One region of the Streptomyces sp. NPDC020807 genome, then DNA from elsewhere that is predicted to be linked to it. Evidence: riboswitches for the same ligand, from Rfam matches in the RefSeq annotation. Region 1 holds a riboswitch; each other region holds the start of a gene.
The links. A riboswitch is a leader RNA that binds a small molecule or an ion and turns the genes downstream of it on or off. The one in region 1 is predicted to bind cobalamin.
Positions count from the first base shown of each region.

Region 2: another riboswitch for cobalamin. It lies ahead of AB0G79_RS18260 (ABC transporter substrate-binding protein); the one in region 1 lies ahead of AB0G79_RS30785 (cobalamin biosynthesis protein).
Region 3: another riboswitch for cobalamin. It lies ahead of AB0G79_RS29600 (energy-coupling factor ABC transporter permease); the one in region 1 lies ahead of AB0G79_RS30785 (cobalamin biosynthesis protein).

Region 1 covers NZ_JBFADU010000033.1:55,551-59,378, reverse strand. The annotation lists gene AB0G79_RS30790 (cobyric acid synthase) at 1-528, opposite strand, end outside; gene AB0G79_RS30785 (cobalamin biosynthesis protein) at 525-1,502, opposite strand; cobalamin riboswitch at 1,535-1,670, opposite strand; gene AB0G79_RS30780 (hypothetical protein) at 1,805-2,026, opposite strand; gene AB0G79_RS30775 (inorganic phosphate transporter) at 2,039-3,307, opposite strand; gene AB0G79_RS30770 (hypothetical protein) at 3,657-3,828, shown strand, end outside.
Region 2 covers NZ_JBFADU010000011.1:42,002-45,829, forward strand. The annotation lists gene AB0G79_RS18245 (glucose 1-dehydrogenase) at 1-670, shown strand, start outside; gene AB0G79_RS18250 (TetR family transcriptional regulator) at 699-1,292, shown strand; gene AB0G79_RS18255 (cold shock domain-containing protein) at 1,399-1,605, shown strand; cobalamin riboswitch at 1,723-1,853, shown strand; gene AB0G79_RS18260 (ABC transporter substrate-binding protein) at 1,992-3,005, shown strand; gene AB0G79_RS18265 (iron chelate uptake ABC transporter family permease subunit) at 3,047-3,828, shown strand, end outside.
Region 3 covers NZ_JBFADU010000030.1:23,855-27,682, reverse strand. The annotation lists gene AB0G79_RS29615 (ATP-binding cassette domain-containing protein) at 1-501, opposite strand, end outside; gene cbiQ (cobalt ECF transporter T component CbiQ) at 498-1,247, opposite strand; gene AB0G79_RS29605 (energy-coupling factor ABC transporter substrate-binding protein) at 1,254-1,703, opposite strand; gene AB0G79_RS29600 (energy-coupling factor ABC transporter permease) at 1,700-2,401, opposite strand; cobalamin riboswitch at 2,430-2,640, opposite strand; gene AB0G79_RS29595 (PTS fructose transporter subunit IIA) at 2,732-3,148, opposite strand; gene dhaL (dihydroxyacetone kinase subunit DhaL) at 3,145-3,765, opposite strand; gene dhaK (dihydroxyacetone kinase subunit DhaK) at 3,771-3,828, opposite strand, start outside.

The sequences.
Region 1 (3,828 bases):
GCCGCGGTCGATGTCGCCGACCACGACGACGGGCAGCCGGGCGGCCCGCGCGATGCCCATGTTGACGATGTCGGTGCGCCGCAGGTTGATCTCGGCGGGGCTTCCGGCGCCTTCGCAGATGACGGCGTCGTACGTGCTCCGCAGCTCCTCCAGGCAGGCGAGGACGGGCTCGAAGAGCTCCTTCTGCCTGCCCCCGTGGTAGCCGCGGGCCGACAGCTCGCCGACCGGCTTGCCCATGAGGACGACCTGGCTGGACCGGTCGCTGCCGGGCTTGAGCAGCACGGGGTTCATGAGCGCGGTCGGCTCGACGCGCGCGGCCTGCGCCTGCATGGCCTGCGCGCGCCCGATCTCGGCGCCCTCGCGGGTCACGAAGGAGTTGAGGGACATGTTCTGTCCCTTGAAGGGGGCGACCTTGATCCCCTGCCGGACCAGCCAGCGGCAGATCCCGGCGGTCACGACGCTCTTGCCCGCGTCGGACGTGGTCCCGGCGACGAGCAGTCCGCCACCCCTCGTGCGGCCGCCGCTCATGCGTTCCTCCCCTTCGACGCGCGCGCGCTCAGCGCGCTCACGATCAGCCGGCCGCCGACGCAGGCGGCCAGCGACACGGCGGTGACCCGGCGCGAGAGCCGGACCGCCCGGTCGATGTCGGCGACCTCGACGGGCCGCCCCTCCCCGTTGAGGACGGGCCGGTGCTCGACCCGCCCGCCGTACGAGAGGGTCCCCCCGAGCCGTACGCCGAGTGCGCCCGCGAAGGAGGCCTCGACGGGGCCCGCGTTGGGGCTCGGGTGCTTCGCCGCGTCCGCCCGCCAGGCCCGTACGGCTCCGCGCGGGTCGCCGCCGGCGAGCGTCGCGGCGACGGCGGTCAGCCGGGCGCCGGGCCAGCCGGCCACGTCGTCGAGGCGGGCCGAGGCCCAGCCGAAGCGGAGGTAGCGCGGGGACTTGTGGCCGACCATCGCGTCGAGGGTGTTGACGGCCCGGAAGCCGAGGAGGCCGGGGACGCCCGCGACCGCGCCCCAGAAGAGGGCGCCGACGACGGCGTCGGAGGTGTTCTCGGCGACGGACTCGACGACGGCGCGGGCCATCGCGGGACCGTCGAGGGACTGCGGGTCGCGCCCGCAGAGGTGCGGCAGCCGCTCGCGGGCCACGTCCAGGTCGCCGGCGGCGAGCGCCCCGCCGATCGCCTGCGCCTCGCGGCCCAGGGTCGTACCGCCGACGACGGCCCAGACGGACGCGGCGGTGAGGGCGACGGCGGCGGCCGGCCGGTTCCGTACGGCCCGGGCGGCGAGGGCGCCCGCGGCGACGGTCGTCCCGGCGCAGACGGCGGTGTGCAGGGCGCCGCGGGCGCGGTCGTCGCGGTGCAGGCGCTGTTCGACGGCGGCGGCGGTCCGGCCGAAGAAGGCGACGGGGTGGCCGCGGCGTGGATCGCCGACGAGGCGGTCGACGGCCAGCCCGAGGGCGGCTCCGTAGGCGAAGGCACCTGTGGTTCTGATGCGGCCGGGCATGGCGCATGTCCTCACTCAGGGTCCGCGCCCTGGATCGACGTGACCGGCGGCGAGAGTTCCTGACTCCCGGACCCTGGGGGCCCGGTCACAGTGGCGGGACCGCGCCGGATTCGCACCGGACTTCCTCTGACTGCCGCCGTAATGGCCTCGGCAGTCCACCACGCGCCGCGAACAGCCGTCAACCCACCTTTGACCTGCGACGGGTCACTGTGCGAAGCACCACAAACACGGCACCACGAACACGGCGGGCGGCCCCCACCCGGAGGTGGGGACCGCCCGCCGTGAGGAGGGAGGCGCGACCGTCAGACGACGATCAGGTAGATGCCGTAGCCGACGGCCGCCGCGCAGAGGGCGAAGCAGGCGTAGGCGCCGGTACGGGCCAGGGCGGCGGAGCCGCCGTTCGCCTCGGCCTCCTCCTGCTTGCCGAGGCCGACGATCCCGAGGGTGAAGAGGCCCACGAGGGCGACGGTCGCCACGAGGCTGACTCCGAAGACGGAGCCGAGAGCTGCCCAGTCGATCTTCATGTCGTTCGTTCCTTACACCGCAGCGGCGGAGGCCGGGGGAGCGGCCGGGTCCGTGGGAACCGGCGCCGGGATGGTGGTCTTGAGGTCCTCGTCCGCGACGGCGGCGACGGAACCGGGGGCCGGCGGCGGGGTGACGGCCGCGATGGCGGTGGTCACGACGCCCGCGGGCTCCTCGTCGAGGTCGTCGGCGGTGACGTTGTTGTGGTCGACCGGCTTGCGACGGGAGAGGGTCCAGATGACGCCCGAGCCGGCGACGAGGAGGACGGCGACGGCGGCGATGCCCCAGGGGCCCTGCTTGGTCAGGAACTCGGCGCCCGCGCCGACGAGGCCGGCGGCCGGAAGGGTGAGACCCCAGGCGACGAACATCCGGGTGGCGGTCGACCAGCGGACGACACCGCCCTTGCGGCCGAGGCCGGCGCCCATCACGGCACCCGAGCAGGACTGGGTGGTGGAGAGGGAGAAGCCGAGGTGCGAGGAGGCCAGGATGACCGTCGCGGCGCTGGTCTGGGCGGCGAAGCCCTGCTGCGGCTGGAGGTCGGTCAGGCCCTTGCCCATGGTGCGGATGATGCGCCAGCCGCCGAGGTAGGTGCCGAGCGCGATGGCGACACCGGCGGAGACGACGACCCACAGGGGCGGGTTCGAGCCGGGGGCGACGACGCCCTGGGTGACCAGGGCGAGGGTGATGATGCCCATCGTCTTCTGGGCGTCGTTGGTGCCGTGGGCGAGGGAGACGAGACCGGCGGAGGCGATCTGACCGGCCCGGAAGCCCTTGGCGGTGGCCTTGGCGTCGGGGTTGGCCTTGATCTTGTACGTCAGCTTGGTGGCGGCCATCGCGGCGAGGCCGGCGACGAGCGGCGCGGCGACGGCCGGGATGAGGACCTTGGTGACGATCGTCGAGCCGTTGACCGCGGACCAGCCGGCGGACATGACGGCGGCGCCGATCAGGCCGCCGAAGAGGGCGTGGGAGGAGCTGGACGGCAGGCCCAGGAGCCAGGTCAGCAGGTTCCAGAGGATGGCGCCCACGAGCGCCGCGAAGATCACTTCTGTGCGAATGCCCTCTTCGTTGATGATCCCGCCGGAGATCGTCTTGGCGACCTCCACGGACAGGAAGGCTCCGACGAGGTTCAGCACGGCGGACATGGCCACCGCCGTCTTGGGCTTGAGCGCACCGGTCGAGATGGTCGTGGCCATCGCGTTGGCGGTGTCGTGGAAACCGTTCGTGAAATCGAACACGAGAGCTGTCACGACCACAATGGCGAGCAGCAGCGTGATGTGTTCCATTTACCCAGGCAATCGTTTGACGTCAGTGGCTCGTCGAACGTAGGCAACCTGGATGAACGGAAGGTGAACTGGGGCGGGCGACGTGGTGTCTCCATCCGGTGTCAAGAGATTCCGCTTCGCCCTCCGGCGGGCCGGATGTCCACGATGCGGTCACCCTGCGACCGCCGGTAATCCGGGGCCCTGGGCGCCCCACGAGCCCCGGCGGCGCCGGCGCTCCCGGGCGGCGTTCCGCCCCCTGGACGAGACCATCCGACCGGGGGACGCGGCGGGGGAGACCCTTGTCACTCGCCAGGGGCACGCCGGAGGTCCCCCGGTGGCAGGCGGCCCCCACCCTGCGGACACTGGGAGCGTGCGCACGGTTACCGCGACGGCAGCGGCCGTCACCACCCTGATAGGTATCGGCGCGGCCGCGGTGGCGGCCGGCCGGTACGCCAGCGACGTCGCCCTCAAGGCGCCGTCCGGACGACCACTCCCGGGCGACCCCCGGCTCACCGTGCACGCCACGGGACCGGAGCGGATCA
Region 2 (3,828 bases), on a different contig from region 1:
GGTCGCCGTCCACTACGGCCGCGACGAGGACGCCGCCCGCGCGACGGTGCGGGGCGTCGAGGAGCGGGGCGGGCGGGCCTTCGCCTTCCGGTCCGACCTCGCGGCGCCGGACGCCGTCGACGTGTTCTACGCGGGCCTCGACGCGGGTCTCGCGGAGCTCGGCGAGGAGCCCGGCTTCGACATCCTCGTCAACAACGCCGGGGCGAGCGGCTCCGGCCGCGTCCACGAGCTGTCCCCCGAGGTCTTCGACCGGCTCTTCGCGATCAACGTGAAGGCCCCCCTCTTCCTCATCCAGCGGGGCCTCGACCGGCTCCGTGACGGCGGCCGGATCGTCAACGTCTCCTCCCTCGCGACCAGGACGGCCTTCCCCGAGTCCGTGACCTACGCGATGACCAAGGGCGCCGTCGACACGATGACGCTGGCGCTCGCCAAGGAGCTCGGCCCCCGGGGGATCACGGTCAACGCCGTCGCCCCCGGCTTCGTCGCCACCGACATGAACGCCCGGCGCCGGACGACCCCGGAGGCGCGCGCGGCCCTCGCCGCCCACTCGGTCTTCGGCCGGATCGGCGACCCCGCCGACATCGCGGACGTCGTCGCCTTCCTCGTCTCCGACGAGGCCCGCTGGGTCACCGGCCAGTACCTGGACGTCTCGGGCGGCAGCGCCCTCTGAGGGGTTCGCTGGATAAGGTGGGCGCACGATGACACGTTTCCGCGACAGCGTCCGGTCCCTCCTGCGCGAGCAGGTGCTCGACGCCGCCTACCGCCTCGTCGCCGCCGAGGGCTGGGGCGGCCTGCGCATGACCGGCATCGCGCGCGCCGCCGGGATCAGCCGCCAGACGCTCTACAACGAGTTCGGCTCGAAGGAGGCCATCGGCCAGGCCCTCGTCCAGCGAGAGCTGGAGGGCTTCCTCGTCGGAATCCAGCGCGAACTGGACGCCCACCGAGGCGAGTTGGAGGCCGCGGCGGCGGCCGGGGTCGGCTACACGCTCCAGCAGGCCGTGGACAACCCCCTCATCAAGAGCGTCCTGGTGGCGGCGCGCGGCGGCGACGACGACCTCCTCGCCTATCTGACCACCCGGCCCGAACCCGTCTTCGGGACGGCGATGACCCTGCTCGACGCGTACGCGATCGAGGCCTGGCCCGACGTGGACGAGGAGTCCCGCGGCCTCGCGGTCGAGACGATCGTGCGGCTCACCGTCAGTCACATCGTCCAGCCGGTGGCGTCCCCCGAGGTCTCGGCGGCGCGCATCGCGCGGATCACGGCCCGGATCGCGTACCCCGGCGGCCGCTGACCGCCACTCCCTCGCGCCGATCGACGGGCGGCGGGCGCGCCGACGGGGTACACCTCGACTGAGACCCCGTGACACCCCCATCGCCGATGACGACAGGGAGGCCGCCGTGGACGGCAGAAGCAAAGGGTTCGTGAAGTCCTTCAACCGTCGTGACGGATACGGGTTCGTCGTCCCCGTCGGTTCCGAGGAGCAGGTCTGGTTCAGCGCCGCCGACATCGAGGGCGAGGCCAGGACGCTCTCCGAGGGGCAGCAGATCACCTTCGTCCTCGCCCTCGGCGAGGGTCGTTTCGAGGCGAAGGAGATCCGCCTCTGAAGGCGCCGGCACTCCCATGGGGTGTGCGGGTGCGAAGAGGGCCTCGGCGGGCGCGGTGGTACTGTGCCGAAGCCAGTCGCACCTTTGTACGCACCCGAACGGGCGAGTGCACGGGTCAGGGAATCCGGTGGGAATCCGGAGCTGACGCGCAGCGGTGAGGGCGACGGGCGGAGCATCGGCCACTGGGCACTGTCGCGGGACGGGCCCGGGAAGGCGCTCCGTCCGGATGACCCCGAGTCCGAAGACCTGCTGGCGGCCCCGGCGTCGCGACGTCGCCCGGGGAGCACCGTACGACAGGCTCCGCGCATGAGCCGTGACGCAGAGGAAGCTCCGTGCCGTTCGCACACCCCGTCCCTCGCCCCGCCCGGACCCTGCTCCTGGCCCTGATGTCCGCGCTGGTCCTGGCCGTGGCCGGCTGCGCCGGTGGAACCGCCCCGAAGCCCGCGGCGAAGAACCAGGAGGAGGGCACCGCCTCCGGACACCCCGTGACGCTCGACAACTGCGGTCAGCGCGTACGGATCGACCGAGCGCCCCGGAGGGCCGTCGCGCTCGACCAGGGCGCCGCCGAGATCCTGCTCTCCCTCGGCCTCGCCGACCGGATGGTGGGCACCGCCACCTGGACCGACCCCGTCCTCAAAGGACTTGAGGCGGAGAACGCGAAGGTCCCGCGCCTCGCCGACCGCTACCCCTCCTTCGAGAAGGTCCTCGGCACCGAACCCGACTTCGCCGCCGCCTCCTTCGGCTACACGCTCGGCAAGGGCGGCGTGGCACCCCGCGAGCAGTTCGCGAAGCTCGGCGTCCCCACCTACCTCTCGCCGACCGACTGCGCCGGCAAGGACAACAGCGGCGACGGCGACGGCGTCCGCACCAAGCCGCTCACGATGGAGACCGTGTACGGCGAAATCCGTGACCTGGCCCGGGTGTTCGACGTGAGCGAGCGCGGCGAGAAGCTCGTCGCCGAGCTCAAGGGGCGGGTGGCGAAGGCCGCTTCGGCGGGCGACTTCACCGACGCGACCGTCCTCTACTGGTACGCCAACGCCGAATCCCCCTACATGGCCGGCTGTTGCGGGGCCCCCGGCGTCATCACCCGTGCGCTCGGCGCGAAGAACGTCTTCGACGACACCCGCGAGGAATGGCCCCAGATCAACTGGGAGAGCGTCGCCGACCGCGACCCCGACGTCCTCGTCATCGGCGACCTGATCCGCCGCTCCCAGTCCGCCGAGAGCGCCGCCAGGAAGATCGCCTTCCTGGAGTCCGACCCCGTCACGCGGAACATGACGGCGGTGCGGAAGAAGCGGTACGTGCTCCTCAGCGGCCAGGCCATGAACCCCACCCTGCGCACGGTCGAGGGCATCGAGAAGCTGGCGGCGGCGCTCCGCTCGTACGGACTCGCGAAGTGAGCGCACCCGCCACCAGGAGCCCCGCCGCCACCAGGAGCCCGGTGGCCCTCTGGGTCCTGGCCGGGCTCGCCCTCCTCGGCGCCTCCGTCGCCGTCGCGATCACCGTCGGACCCGCCGACCTGCGGGTCGGCGAGGTCGGGTCGGTCGTCGCCGCCCACCTCGGCGGCGACCCGGGCGCCTCCGGCGTCTCGCCGATCCGGGACGGCATCGTCTGGAACCTCCGTCTGCCCCGCACCCTCCTCGCGGCCGTCTGCGGCGCCGGACTCGCCGTCTGCGGCGTCGTGATGCAGTCGCTGCTCCGCAACCCGCTCGCCGACCCGTTCGTCCTCGGCGTCTCCTCCGGCGCCTCGACCGGCGCCGTCCTGGTCGTCGTCCTCGGTGTCGGCGGGGGAGTCCTCTCCGTCACCGGCGGCGCGTTCCTCGGCGCGGTCGCCTCCTTCGCGCTCGTCCTGCTGCTCAGTCACACCCTCGGCGGCTCCACCGACCGCGTGGTCCTCGCGGGCGTCGCGGCGATGCAGCTCTTCTCCGCACTGACGTCGTTCGTCGTCATGACGGCCGCCGACGCGGAGACCACCCGCGGCGTGCTCTTCTGGCTGCTCGGCTCGCTCGGCGGGGCGGGCTGGGGCGACGTCCGCGTGTGCCTCGCGGTGCTCGTCGCGGTCCTGTTCGTCTGCGGCGGGCACGCGCGGACCCTCGACGCCTTCGCCTTCGGCGAGGACGCCGCCGCGTCCCTCGGTGTCGCCGTCACCCGCACCCGTACGGTCCTGCTGTGCGCCACCGCGCTCCTCACGGCCGCGCTGGTCTCCGCCGCCGGCGCGATCGG
Region 3 (3,828 bases), on a different contig from region 1:
GGGGCGCATCGCCACCGCGCCGGCGATGGCGGCGCGCTTGCGCTGCCCGTACGAGAGCAGGTGCGTCGGCCGGTCCTCCAGGGCCGTGATGTCCAGCGCCTCCAGGGCCTCGCGCACCCGGAGCCGCACCTCGTCCTCCGACAGACCGAGGTTCATCGGCCCGAACGACACGTCCTGGCCGACCGAGGCCGCGAAAAGCTGGTCGTCCGGGTCCTGCACCACGAGCTGCACGGTCGTCCGCAGCCGGGTGAGCCCCTTCCGGTCGTACGCCACCGGCGACCCGTCCAGCAGGAGCGACCCGCTCCCGCAGCGCAGACCGCCGCTGAGCAGCCGCAGGAGCGTCGTCTTCCCGCTGCCGTTGCGTCCGAGGAGCGCGATGGCCCGGCCCTCCGGCACCGCGAAGTCGACGTCCGACAGGACCGCGGGACCGTCCTCGTACGCGAAGCCCGCCCCCGCCAGCTCCACGACGGGGACCGGCGGGCGGGAGGTGCTGCTGCTCACGGAAGGAACCTTTCGAGTACGAGGGTGAGGGCGACGAGCCCCGCGAGGAGCGCGCCCGTCGCCGTCAGGAACCGGACCGACACCGCGGCGGCGGGCACCAGGACCCGCAGCGTCCCGTCGTAACCGCGACCGGCGAGGCCCGACTGCATCCGCTGCGCCCGGTCGAAGGCACGGACGAACGTGGTCGCGCCGAGACCCGCCAGCGAACGCCAGGTCGCCGCCCGGGTGGTGTGCCCGAGGCGGGCCGCCTGCGCCTGCCGGATCTTGGTCAGGGAGTCGAGCAGCAGGAAGATGATCCGGTACATCACGAGCGCCACGTCCACCACGGGCGCCGGCACGCCCGCCCGGACGAGCCGGGGCAGCACGTCCGAGACGGGCGTGGTGAACGCGAAGAGCAGCACGCCGAGCGAGGCGGCCGCGGTTCGGAGCAGCAGCTCCACCGCGTGGCCGGGCCCGCCCGGCGCGAGCGCCACGAACCCGCGCTCCCCGCCGACCTCGAAGAGCAGCGGGACGGCGCCCGTGACGCAGAAGCCCAGCGGGACCCGGAAGGCCCGCCACAGCTGACGGCCCGGCACGGCGGCCGGCCCGAGCAGGACGGCGAGCGTCGCCGCCGCCACGAGCACGGCGCCGGGCCACGGCGGCAGACAGACCGCGCAGAGTGTCAGGCCGAAGCCGAGCAGCGCCTTCTCGGCGGGATGCCGACGGCGCCAGCGGCTGCTGTGCGCCGCCGCGTCGATGGGGAGCATGGGCGGTTACGCGTCCTTGCCGACGGCGTCGGAGGCCTCGGCCGGCATCGGGGAGGCCGGTACCGGGGACGCTGCCGGGGCGGTCGGGACCAAGGGGGCTGCCGGGGAGGCCGGTACCGGGGACGCCAGCTCCGCCCGCGCGCGGGCCTCGCCCTGCCGCCGGCCGCGCCGGACGCCGAAGTAGTACGCGAGGACACCGGCGCCGAGCGCCGCCTGGAGGGCGAAGAGCGCCGACTCGATCTCCCCGGACGGCGGCTCGTACAGCGGGCTGAACCAGGGCTCGTAGTCCGGCTGGAGCTCGGTGATCGCGGTCTCCGCCTCGGCGTCCGCGCCCGTGAACGGCTCCTCCTTGTGGTCGCCGAGGCCGAGCGCGAGCGGAAGGACCGCGAGCGCGACGACGACGAGCAGGAGCAGCGCGTTGATCTTGGTGTTCTTGCTGACACGCGGGGAGCTCATGCCGCGGTCACCTCCTCCGCGGGACGCTCCGGAGCCTTCCGGGAGAGGACGCCGAGCCGGATCAGGTCGCCCTTGCTGGACTGCGTGAGCAGCCGCATCACGAGGACCGTCAGGAGACCCTCGCTCACGGCCAGCGGGATCTGGGTGACGGCGAAGATGGACCCGAACTTGGCGAGCGCGCCGAGGACGCCGCTGCCCTGGTCGGGGAAGGCCAGCGCGAGCTGGACGCTGGTGACGCAGTACGTCGACAGGTCGGCGACGAACGCGCCGAGGAAGACGGCGACCATCAGCGGCGCGCCGGACCGGCGGGCCAGCAGGTACGTCCCGTACCCCGCCCACGGCCCGACGATCGCCATCGAGAAGACGTTCGCGCCGAGCGTGGTCAGCCCGCCGTGGGCGAGCAGGAGGGCCTGGAAGAGGAGCGTGATCGTCCCCAGGACCGCCATGATCGGCGGCCGGAAGAGGATCGCGCCCAGGCCCGTACCGGTCGGGTGGGAACAACTTCCCGTCACCGAGGGCAGCTTGAGTGCCGAGAGGACGAAGGTGAAGGCGCCGGACGCGCCGAGGAGCAGAGTGGACTCGGGGTTCGCGCGCACCTCTCGGGTGAGGGCGCGGGCCCCGTGGACGACGAACGGGGCGGCCGCGACGCCCCAGGCGGCGGCGTGGACGGGGGGTAGGTACCCCTCGGCTATATGCATGGTTGGGAGACCCTCTCCAGCACCTCGTGGATGGACAACGCGCCCCGGCCGGTCTCCTGGCTGACGGTCATACGTCCCGACTCCGCCTTCCCACACCGAGGCGGTCTCCCACGACGGTCCAGTGGCTTGCCCGGGAGGGCTGTCCCCCCCGGGTGTGGAGCCGGAACTCCCGATCACAGTGGCGAGGGCCGCACCGGTACCGCACCGGTTTCCCGTACACCAAGGCCCTGCGACATTAGTGTGTTGACCTGCCCGATCACAACACGGCCGCCACCGGGCGCGCCCTCCCGGTCACTCCCCGCACTCGCGGCCGGCCCTCCCGGGCGCCGCTCATTCCTTCCGGTACGCGTACGCCTCCGAGGCCGCCGCGGCCACCGCGTCGAGGTCCCCGCCGGCACTCGCCGTCACCAGCGCGGCGACCGCGCCCTCGACGAAGGGCGCGTCCACCAGACGGGTGCCCGCCGGGAGTTCGTCACCCTCGGCGAGGAGCGCCTTCACGGTGAGGACCGCGCTGCCGAGGTCGACGAGGACCGCCACCCCGGCCCCGCCGTCGACCGCCTCCGCCGCCTCGGCGACGAGGGCGGCACTCGTCCCGAGACCCCCGTCGGGGAGCCCGCCGGCCGGCCGGATCGGGGCGGTGTCACCGCCGCCGGCGAGGCCGCGGGCGAGCTCGGCGACCGAGGCGGCGACGGCCGCGCTGTGCGAGACGAGCACGATGCCCACCCGCGCCGGCGTCCCCGCGCTCACGAGAGACCCTCCGCCCGGGCGGTGTCGGCGAGCGCCGCGAGCAGCAGCGCCGAGGAGGCGGCCCCCGGATCCTCGTGCCCGATCGACCGCTCGCCCAGATAACTGGCCCGGCCCTTCCTCGCCCGCAGGGGTACGGTCCCCAGCGCACCGGCCGCGGCGGCCGCCCGCCCCGCCTCGAAGGACGTCCGCAGCCCCTCCACGCCCGGAACGAGCGCGTCCAGCATGGTCTTGTCCCCCACCTGCGCCCCGCCGAGCTGTCCCACGGCACCGACCCCGGCGCCGAGGGCCTCCGCGAAGCGTTCCCGGCCGACGGCCGCATCCTCGCCGAGTGCCTTCCCGGCGCGCCGCAGCAGGGTCCCGTACAGCGGCCCCGAGGCCCCGCCGACGGTCGAGATCAGCTCCCGCCCGGCGGCGACGAGCACCGCCCCCGGCGTCGGGGGCGGCTCCTCGGCGAGCACCTCGGCCACGGCGGCGAACCCGCGCCTGAGGTTGGCGCCGTGGTCGGCGTCGCCGATGGCGGAATCGAGATCCGTGAGCCGGTCGGCCTCGCGGGAGACGACCTGGGCGGCCCCCGTCAGCCACCGCACCGCGAACCCGGCGTCGAGACCCTCCGTCATCCCGCTCACCGTCCCCACCGCAGGGCGGCCGTCTGCACGGGCGCGTCCCAGAGCCGCAGCAGC